Regions from separate parts of the Streptomyces sp. NPDC003011 genome, predicted to be linked through region 1. Evidence: riboswitches for the same ligand, from Rfam matches in the RefSeq annotation. Region 1 holds a riboswitch; the other holds the start of a gene.
The links. A riboswitch is a leader RNA that binds a small molecule or an ion and turns the genes downstream of it on or off. The one in region 1 is predicted to bind S-adenosylmethionine.

Region 1 (3,375 bases):
TGATCGGCGGTGGCAACGACATCTTCGCCACCCACTTCCATCTGTCGATCAACGCGGTCACCTGGTTCGTCCGTATCGGGTTCTTCGTCGGCCCGGTCCTGGCGTTCATCCTCACCAAGCGGATCTGCCTCGGCCTCCAGCGCCGGGACAAGGACAAGGTGCTGCACGGCCGCGAGTCGGGCATCATCAAGCGCCTGCCGCACGGCGAGTTCATCGAGGTGCACGAGCCGCTCAGCCAGGAGCAGCTGCACACGCTCACCGCGCACGAGCAGTACCAGCCGCTCGCGATCGGCCCGACGGTCGACGTGAACGGTGTCGAGCGCAAGGTGAAGGGCTCCGAGAAGCTGCGCGCCAAGCTGAGCGAGGCGTACTACGGCGAGGAGAGCCAGATCCCCAAGCCGACCGTCGAGGAGTACAAGGAGATCACGAGCGGCCACGGCCACCACTGATCACCGCGTCGCCACACCACGGCAAGGGCCCCCGTCCGGTCTTCGGACGGGGGCCCTTGCCGTGCCCGGTGCTGGATAGGGTGGACCCGACGAGAACGGGCGTCCCGGAGACCGGGACCGGACCAGGAGCGGCTTATGAGCGCTGTGACCCCCGCTGGAGGCGACACCGCGGCGGGCCGTTCCTGGCCCGAGGTGCTGAACGCCCTGCTGTACGGCCGTGACCAGGGCGCCGACGCGACGGCCTGGGCAATGGACCGGATCCTGCGCGGCGAGGCGACCGACGCGCAGATCGCCGGGTTCGTGGTGGCGCTGCGCGCCAAGGGCGAGACGGTCGAGGAGATCACCGGTCTGGTCCGCACGATGTACGAGCACGCGAACGTGATCGAGGTGCCGGGCGCGACCGTCGACATCGTCGGTACCGGCGGCGACGGCGCGAAGACGGTGAACATCTCCACGATGTCCTCGATCGTCGTGGCCGGCACGGGCGCGAAGGTCGTCAAGCACGGGAACCGGGCGGCGTCCTCCGCGTCCGGCGCCTCCGACGTGCTGGAGAAGCTCGGGGTCAACCTGGAGCTGACGCCCCGGCGGGTGGCCGAGGTCGCCGAGGAGGCCGGGATCACCTTCTGCTTCGCGATCAAGTTCCACCCGGCGCTGCGCCACGTGGGCGCCGCGCGCGGCCAGTTGGGTATCCGTACGGTGTTCAACGTGCTCGGCCCGCTGACCAACCCGGCCAGGGTGCGGGCGCAGGCCGTCGGGGTCGCGGACCCGCGGATGGCGCCGATCGTCGCGGGCGTCTTCGCCGAACGCGGCAACTCCTCGCTGGTGTTCCGCGGTGACGACGGCCTGGACGAGCTGACCACCACGGCGACCTCACGGGTCTGGGTGGTCCGGGACGGCAAGGTCACCGAGGAGAGCTTCGACCCGCGGGACGTCGGCCTCGACCTGGTCCCGGTGGAGGCGCTGCGCGGCGCGGACGCGGCGTACAACGCGGAGGTCGCGCGGCGGCTGCTGGAGGGCGAGAGGGGCCCGGTGCGGGACGCCGTCCTGCTGAACTCGGCGGCGGCGCTGGTGGCGCTGGAGCCGGGGGACGGGCCGCTGGCCGAGCAGATCCGGGCCGGTATGGAGAAGGCCGCCGAGGCGGTCGACTCGGGGGCGGCGAAGCGGACGCTGGAGCGCTGGGTGGCGGCCAGCAACGCGTAGCGCCCGTGAGAGGGATGTCCCGCGATCCGGACACGGGTTGCGGGATCCCGATCACTTCACGTACGTTTTCGCACCAGGTCATGAGTGACAGTCATGAGGCCCCGGCCGACTGTCCGGCAACCCTCCGTCCGTGGCGGGGTGCCCCGGGTGAGGACCAGGCCGTAGGCAGCGAGGTCTGCGGCAAGCGCGGACCCCTCGAGATACCAGGGGTCCTGGTCGTCGAGGAGCCTTCCGTGAGCAAGCGAATGCGATAGGGCCGCAGAGCCCCGCCTCCGCACCCCCTTCTTCACCTTCTCCGCGCCGAGCCGTGTCCGCTCGCGTCGTGATTCCAGCTGCCACTCACGGGAGTTCGCCATGTCTGTCTCCACCGCTGCCGTCGCCCAGTCCGTTTGTGCCCCGCTGCCCGTTCTGGGCCGGGATGTCACCGTCCCGCTCGTCACGGGCGGCGAGGTCACCTACGCGGCGCTCGACTACGCGGCCAGCGCCCCCGCCCTCCAGCGGGTCTGGGACGACGTGGCGGCCTACGCCCCGTACTACGGCAGCGTGCACCGCGGCGCCGGCTACCTCTCCCAGCTCTCCACCGACCTGTTCGAGAACGCCCGCCGGACCGTCGCCGCGTTCCTGGACTGCCGCGCCGACGACCAGCTGGTCTTCACCCGGTCCACCACCGACTCCCTCAACCTGCTCGCCGCCGCGCTCCCCGCCGACTGCCGGGTCTTCGTCTTCGAGACCGAGCACCACGCCTCGCTGCTGCCCTGGCGCAACGCCGAGGTCACCTGCCTCGACGCCCCGCGCACCCCGCGCGAGGCCGTGGCGGCCCTGGAGCGCGCGCTCGCCGACCGCGACCCGAAGGGCCCGGCCCTGGTCTGCGTCACCGGCGCCTCCAACGTCACCGGCGAGCTGTGGCCCGTACGGGAGCTGGCGGCCGCCGCGCACGCCCACGGTGCCCGGATCGTCCTGGACGCCGCGCAGCTGGCCCCGCACCACCCGGTGTCCGTGCGCGACCTCGACGTCGACTGGGTCGCCTTCTCCGGACACAAGCTGTACGCCCCCTTCGGCTCCGGCGTGCTGGCCGGCCGGGCCGACTGGCTGCGGGAGGCCGACCCGTACCTCGCGGGCGGCGGCGCCAGCCGCAGGGTCACGCGCCGCGAGGACGGGGGAGTGGACGTGGAGTGGCACGAGAGCGCCGCCCGTCACGAGGCCGGTTCCCCCAACGTCATCGGCGCCTACGCCATCGCCTCCGCCTGCACGGCACTCACCGAGGCCGGCTTCGACGGCCTTGTCGCCCGCGAGCGGTACCTGATCGAGAAGGTCCGCACGGGCCTCGCCGAGGTTCCCGAGGTCAGGGTCCTGTCCCTCTTCGGGGACGACGCCCCCCGGGTCGGCGTGATCTCCTTCGTCGTCGACGGCTGGAACAGCTCCCACTTCGCCGCCGCGCTCTCCGCCGAGTACGGCATCGGCGTCCGCGACGGCCTCTTCTGCGCCCACCCGCTGCTCCGCGCCCTGCTCGGCAGCGACCCCCGGACCCAGGGCGAGTGCGGCGCCCCCGAGGCCGCGCCGGGCGAGAAGTCCCTGAACGCCCTCAGGGTGAGCTTCGGCGCCGGAACGCCCGACGAGCACGTGGAGCGTTTCGTCACCGCGGTGAAGGACCTGGTGACGCACGGCGCGAAGTGGAGCTACCGGACGGAGGACGGCCGCTGCGTGCCCGCGGTCGGATGACCTGCCC
Region 2 (3,375 bases), on a different contig from region 1:
GTCCGATCCGCAGGTCCGGGCGCAGCTCGCGGAGCATGCCCGGGACCAGCGTCAGGTGGTAGTCCTGCACCACGACCGCAGCGCCCTCGGCCGCCTCCTGGGCCAGCGCCTCGGCGAACGCGCGGTTGTACGTCTCGTACGACGCCCACTGGCGCCGGAACTCCGCGTCGAAGACCGGCTCCAGCGGGGTCTGGTACAGCATGTGGTGGACGAACCACAGCGCCGAGTTGGCGATGCCGTTGTACGCGTCGGCGTGTACGTCGGCGGGGATGTCGAGCATGCGGACGCCCTGCTCGCCGACCCCGCGCCGGACCGCCTCGCGGTCGCCGTCCCCGAGCGCCGAGCACACCCACAGCGCGCCGGCGTCGGGGCCGATGGCGGACAGTCCGGAGACCAGCCCGCCACCACCCCGCCTGGCGTGGAGCGAGCCGTCCTCGCGAACCTCGTACGAAACCGGGCCGCGGTTGGACGCGACCAGTACTGCAGCACCGTGCGTTGAAGCCATACGCCTCAACCTAGCCCGGCCCCGAACCGCTCAAACGTACGGACGGCCTCTTCGGGGTGGTGGCCACCGTCCCGGGGAGCGCGTGCCGCGGCGCACCTCAGGCGACCTTCCGTTGCGCGTACTCGGCGATCTCCGCCATCGGCGGCCGTTCCTCCGTGTCCACGGAGTAGGTGCGCGGCTCGAAGCCCGACCGGCCCCGTTCGAACTGGGTGAGGGAGGGCCGGATCAGGTGACCGCGGGCCAGCCGCAGCTGGGCCGTGCGGTAGATCGCGGCGGACATCCGGCCGAGCGCCTGCCCGTCCTGGTGGCGGTGCTTGCGCACCCCGACGTCGACCTGGGCGAGGGCGTCCAGGCCCGCCAGGTGCAGGGCGTCGATCAGCATGCCCAGCTCCACGCCGTACCCGACGGGGAACGGCAGCTGTTCCAGCAGCGAGCGGCGGGCCGCGTACTCACCGCCGAGCGGCTGCACGAAACCGGCCAGCTGCGGCCAGTGCATGTTCAGCAGCGGGCGGGCCATCAGCTCGGTGACCCGGCCGCCCTGGCCGGCCGCGCCCCGCAGCGGCCGGTCGTACATGCCCTTGACCAGATCGACGCCGGGGTCGGTGAGCAGCGGGCCCACGATCCCGGAGACGAAGTCGGAGGAGAACTCCTTCAGGTCGGCGTCGATGAAGCAGACGATGTCACCGCTGGTGACCAGGAGCGAGCGCCACAGCACCTCGCCCTTGCCGGGGACGGCCGGGACGCGGGGCAGGATGTCGTCGCGGTGGACGACCCGCGCCCCGGCCGCGGCGGCCACCTCGGACGTGCGGTCGGTCGATCCCGAGTCGACGACGACGATCTCGTCGACGAGCGGGACCTGCTGCATGAGGTCGTGACGGATCACGGCGACGATGTCGCCGACCGTCTCCTCCTCGTTCAGCGCGGGCAGCACGACACTGACCGTCTGGTGCGTGGCGCGTTTCGCGGCCAGGATCTTGTGGAGCGGGCGGTCGGTCTTCGACCAGGAGCGGGTGCTCAGCCAGCGCTCGACTTCGTTCAGCACAGTGCGCGGCTCCTCTGCGTTCTCTCGGCGAGCTGTGATCCATGGTCTCTGGGGGGCCATGTGATCCATCTCGCGGTTCGGACGGCTCCCTCAACTGTCCTGGCCTTCGGTTACAGTCTTGAACAACGCTGATGACCATCGCATGTCGGGGTCGGCGTTCCGTTTCAACGATCAACAACTTCATACCGCTCATCCAGAGGGGCAGAGGGATACGGCCCGATGAAGCCCCGGCAACCCTCCAGCCGGTCTCGTAGCGATCACCGTCGATCGTTTCCGCGAGGCTCCCCGGCTCGGGAAGGTGCCAAATCCGTCTCACGGCGAGATGCGTCGTGAGGAAGATGAGGAGAAAGGGCCTCGCCTCACATGGCTGCGCAGACTGTTGCAAGCACCACGGACAGCATCACCGGCTCCCCTGTCGACCTCGGCCCCGCCGCCGCGCTGAGCTGCCGCGAGTGCGCTCACCGCGTCCCCCTCGGCCCGGTCTTCGCCTGCGAGGAGTGTTTCGGCCCGCTGGAGATCGCCTACGACTTCTCGGCCTACGACACCGAGGAACTCCGCAAGCGGATCGAAGCGGGACCCTCGAACATCTGGCGCTACGCCCCGCTGCTGCCCGTCCCGGCCGACGTGGCGACCAAGCCCAACATCAACCCCGGCTGGACCAAGCTCGTCAAGGCCGACAACCTCGCGCGCGAACTCGGCGTCACCGGCGGACTGTATGTGAAGGACGACTCCGGTAACCCGACGCACTCCTTCAAGGACCGGGTCGTCGCCCAGGCCATCGAGGCCGCCCGCGCCTTCGGCTTCACCACTCTCTCCTGCTCCTCCACGGGCAACCTGGCCGGTGCCGTCGGCGCCGCCGCCGCCCGGGCCGGCTTCCGCTCGTGCGTGTTCATCCCGCACGACCTGGAGCAGGGCAAGGTCGTCATGGCCGCCGTCTACGGCGGCGAGCTCGTCGGCATCGAGGGCAACTACGACGACGTGAACCGCTTCTGCTCCGAGCTGATCGGCGACCCGGCCGGCGAGGGCTGGGGCTTCGTCAACGTCAACCTGCGGCCGTACTACGCCGAGGGCTCCAAGACGCTGGCGTACGAGATCTGTGAGCAGCTCGGCTGGCGGCTGCCGGACCAGCTCGTCGTCCCCATCGCCTCCGGCTCCCAGCTCACGAAGATCGACAAGGGGCTCCAGGAGCTGATCACGCTCGGGCTGGTCGAGGACAAGCCGTACAAGATCTTCGGTGCGCAGGCCGAGGGCTGCTCGCCGGTGTCCGTCGCCTACAAGGCCGGGCACGACGTCGTCCGGCCGCAGAAGCCGGACACCATCGCCAAGTCGCTCGCCATCGGCAACCCGGCGGACGGCCCGTACGTGCTGGACATCGCGCGCCGGACCGGTGGCGCGGTGGAGGACGTGAACGACGAGCAGATCGTCGACGCGATCAAGCTGCTGGCGCGGACCGAGGGCATCTTCGCGGAGACCGCCGGCGGGGTGACGGTGGGTGTGACCCGGAAGCTGATCGAGAACGGGCTGCTGGATCCGACGCTGACGACGGTCGTGCTCAACACCGGTGACGGGCTCAAGACGCTGGACGCGGTGGCGGGGACGGGGCTGACGGCGACGATCCGTCCCAGCCTGGAGTCGTTCCGGGACGCCGGACTCGCGTAAGAAGGTTGCTGTTCGTCCGCGGGCCGGTGGGGGCTGGTCGCGCCCGCGCGGCGGTAGCCGCACATCAACACAGCCCCGCGCCCCTGAGGGCGAAGCCCCGCGCCCCTGAGGGCGATCCCCCTGACCGGAGGTCGAATCCATGAGCGTCACCGTCCGCATCCCCACCATC

Region 2: linked by a shared signal. The riboswitch ahead of thrC (threonine synthase) and the one ahead of ACWD0J_RS01580 (aminotransferase class V-fold PLP-dependent enzyme) in region 1 are both predicted to bind S-adenosylmethionine.

The regions. Positions count from the first base shown of each region.
Region 1 covers NZ_JBSFTY010000002.1:46,230-49,604, forward strand. Annotated here, with positions in the region: gene qcrB (cytochrome bc1 complex cytochrome b subunit) at 1-449, shown strand, start outside; gene trpD (anthranilate phosphoribosyltransferase) at 585-1,649, shown strand; SAM riboswitch class IV at 1,726-1,842, shown strand; gene ACWD0J_RS01580 (aminotransferase class V-fold PLP-dependent enzyme) at 2,004-3,368, shown strand.
Region 2 covers NZ_JBSFTY010000001.1:228,946-232,320, reverse strand. Annotated here, with positions in the region: gene ACWD0J_RS01050 (alpha,alpha-trehalose-phosphate synthase (UDP-forming)) at 1-505, opposite strand, end outside; gene ACWD0J_RS01045 (glucosyl-3-phosphoglycerate synthase) at 603-1,547, opposite strand; SAM riboswitch class I at 1,734-1,892, shown strand; gene thrC (threonine synthase) at 1,911-3,206, shown strand; gene ACWD0J_RS01035 (ubiquitin-like small modifier protein 1) at 3,346-3,375, shown strand, end outside.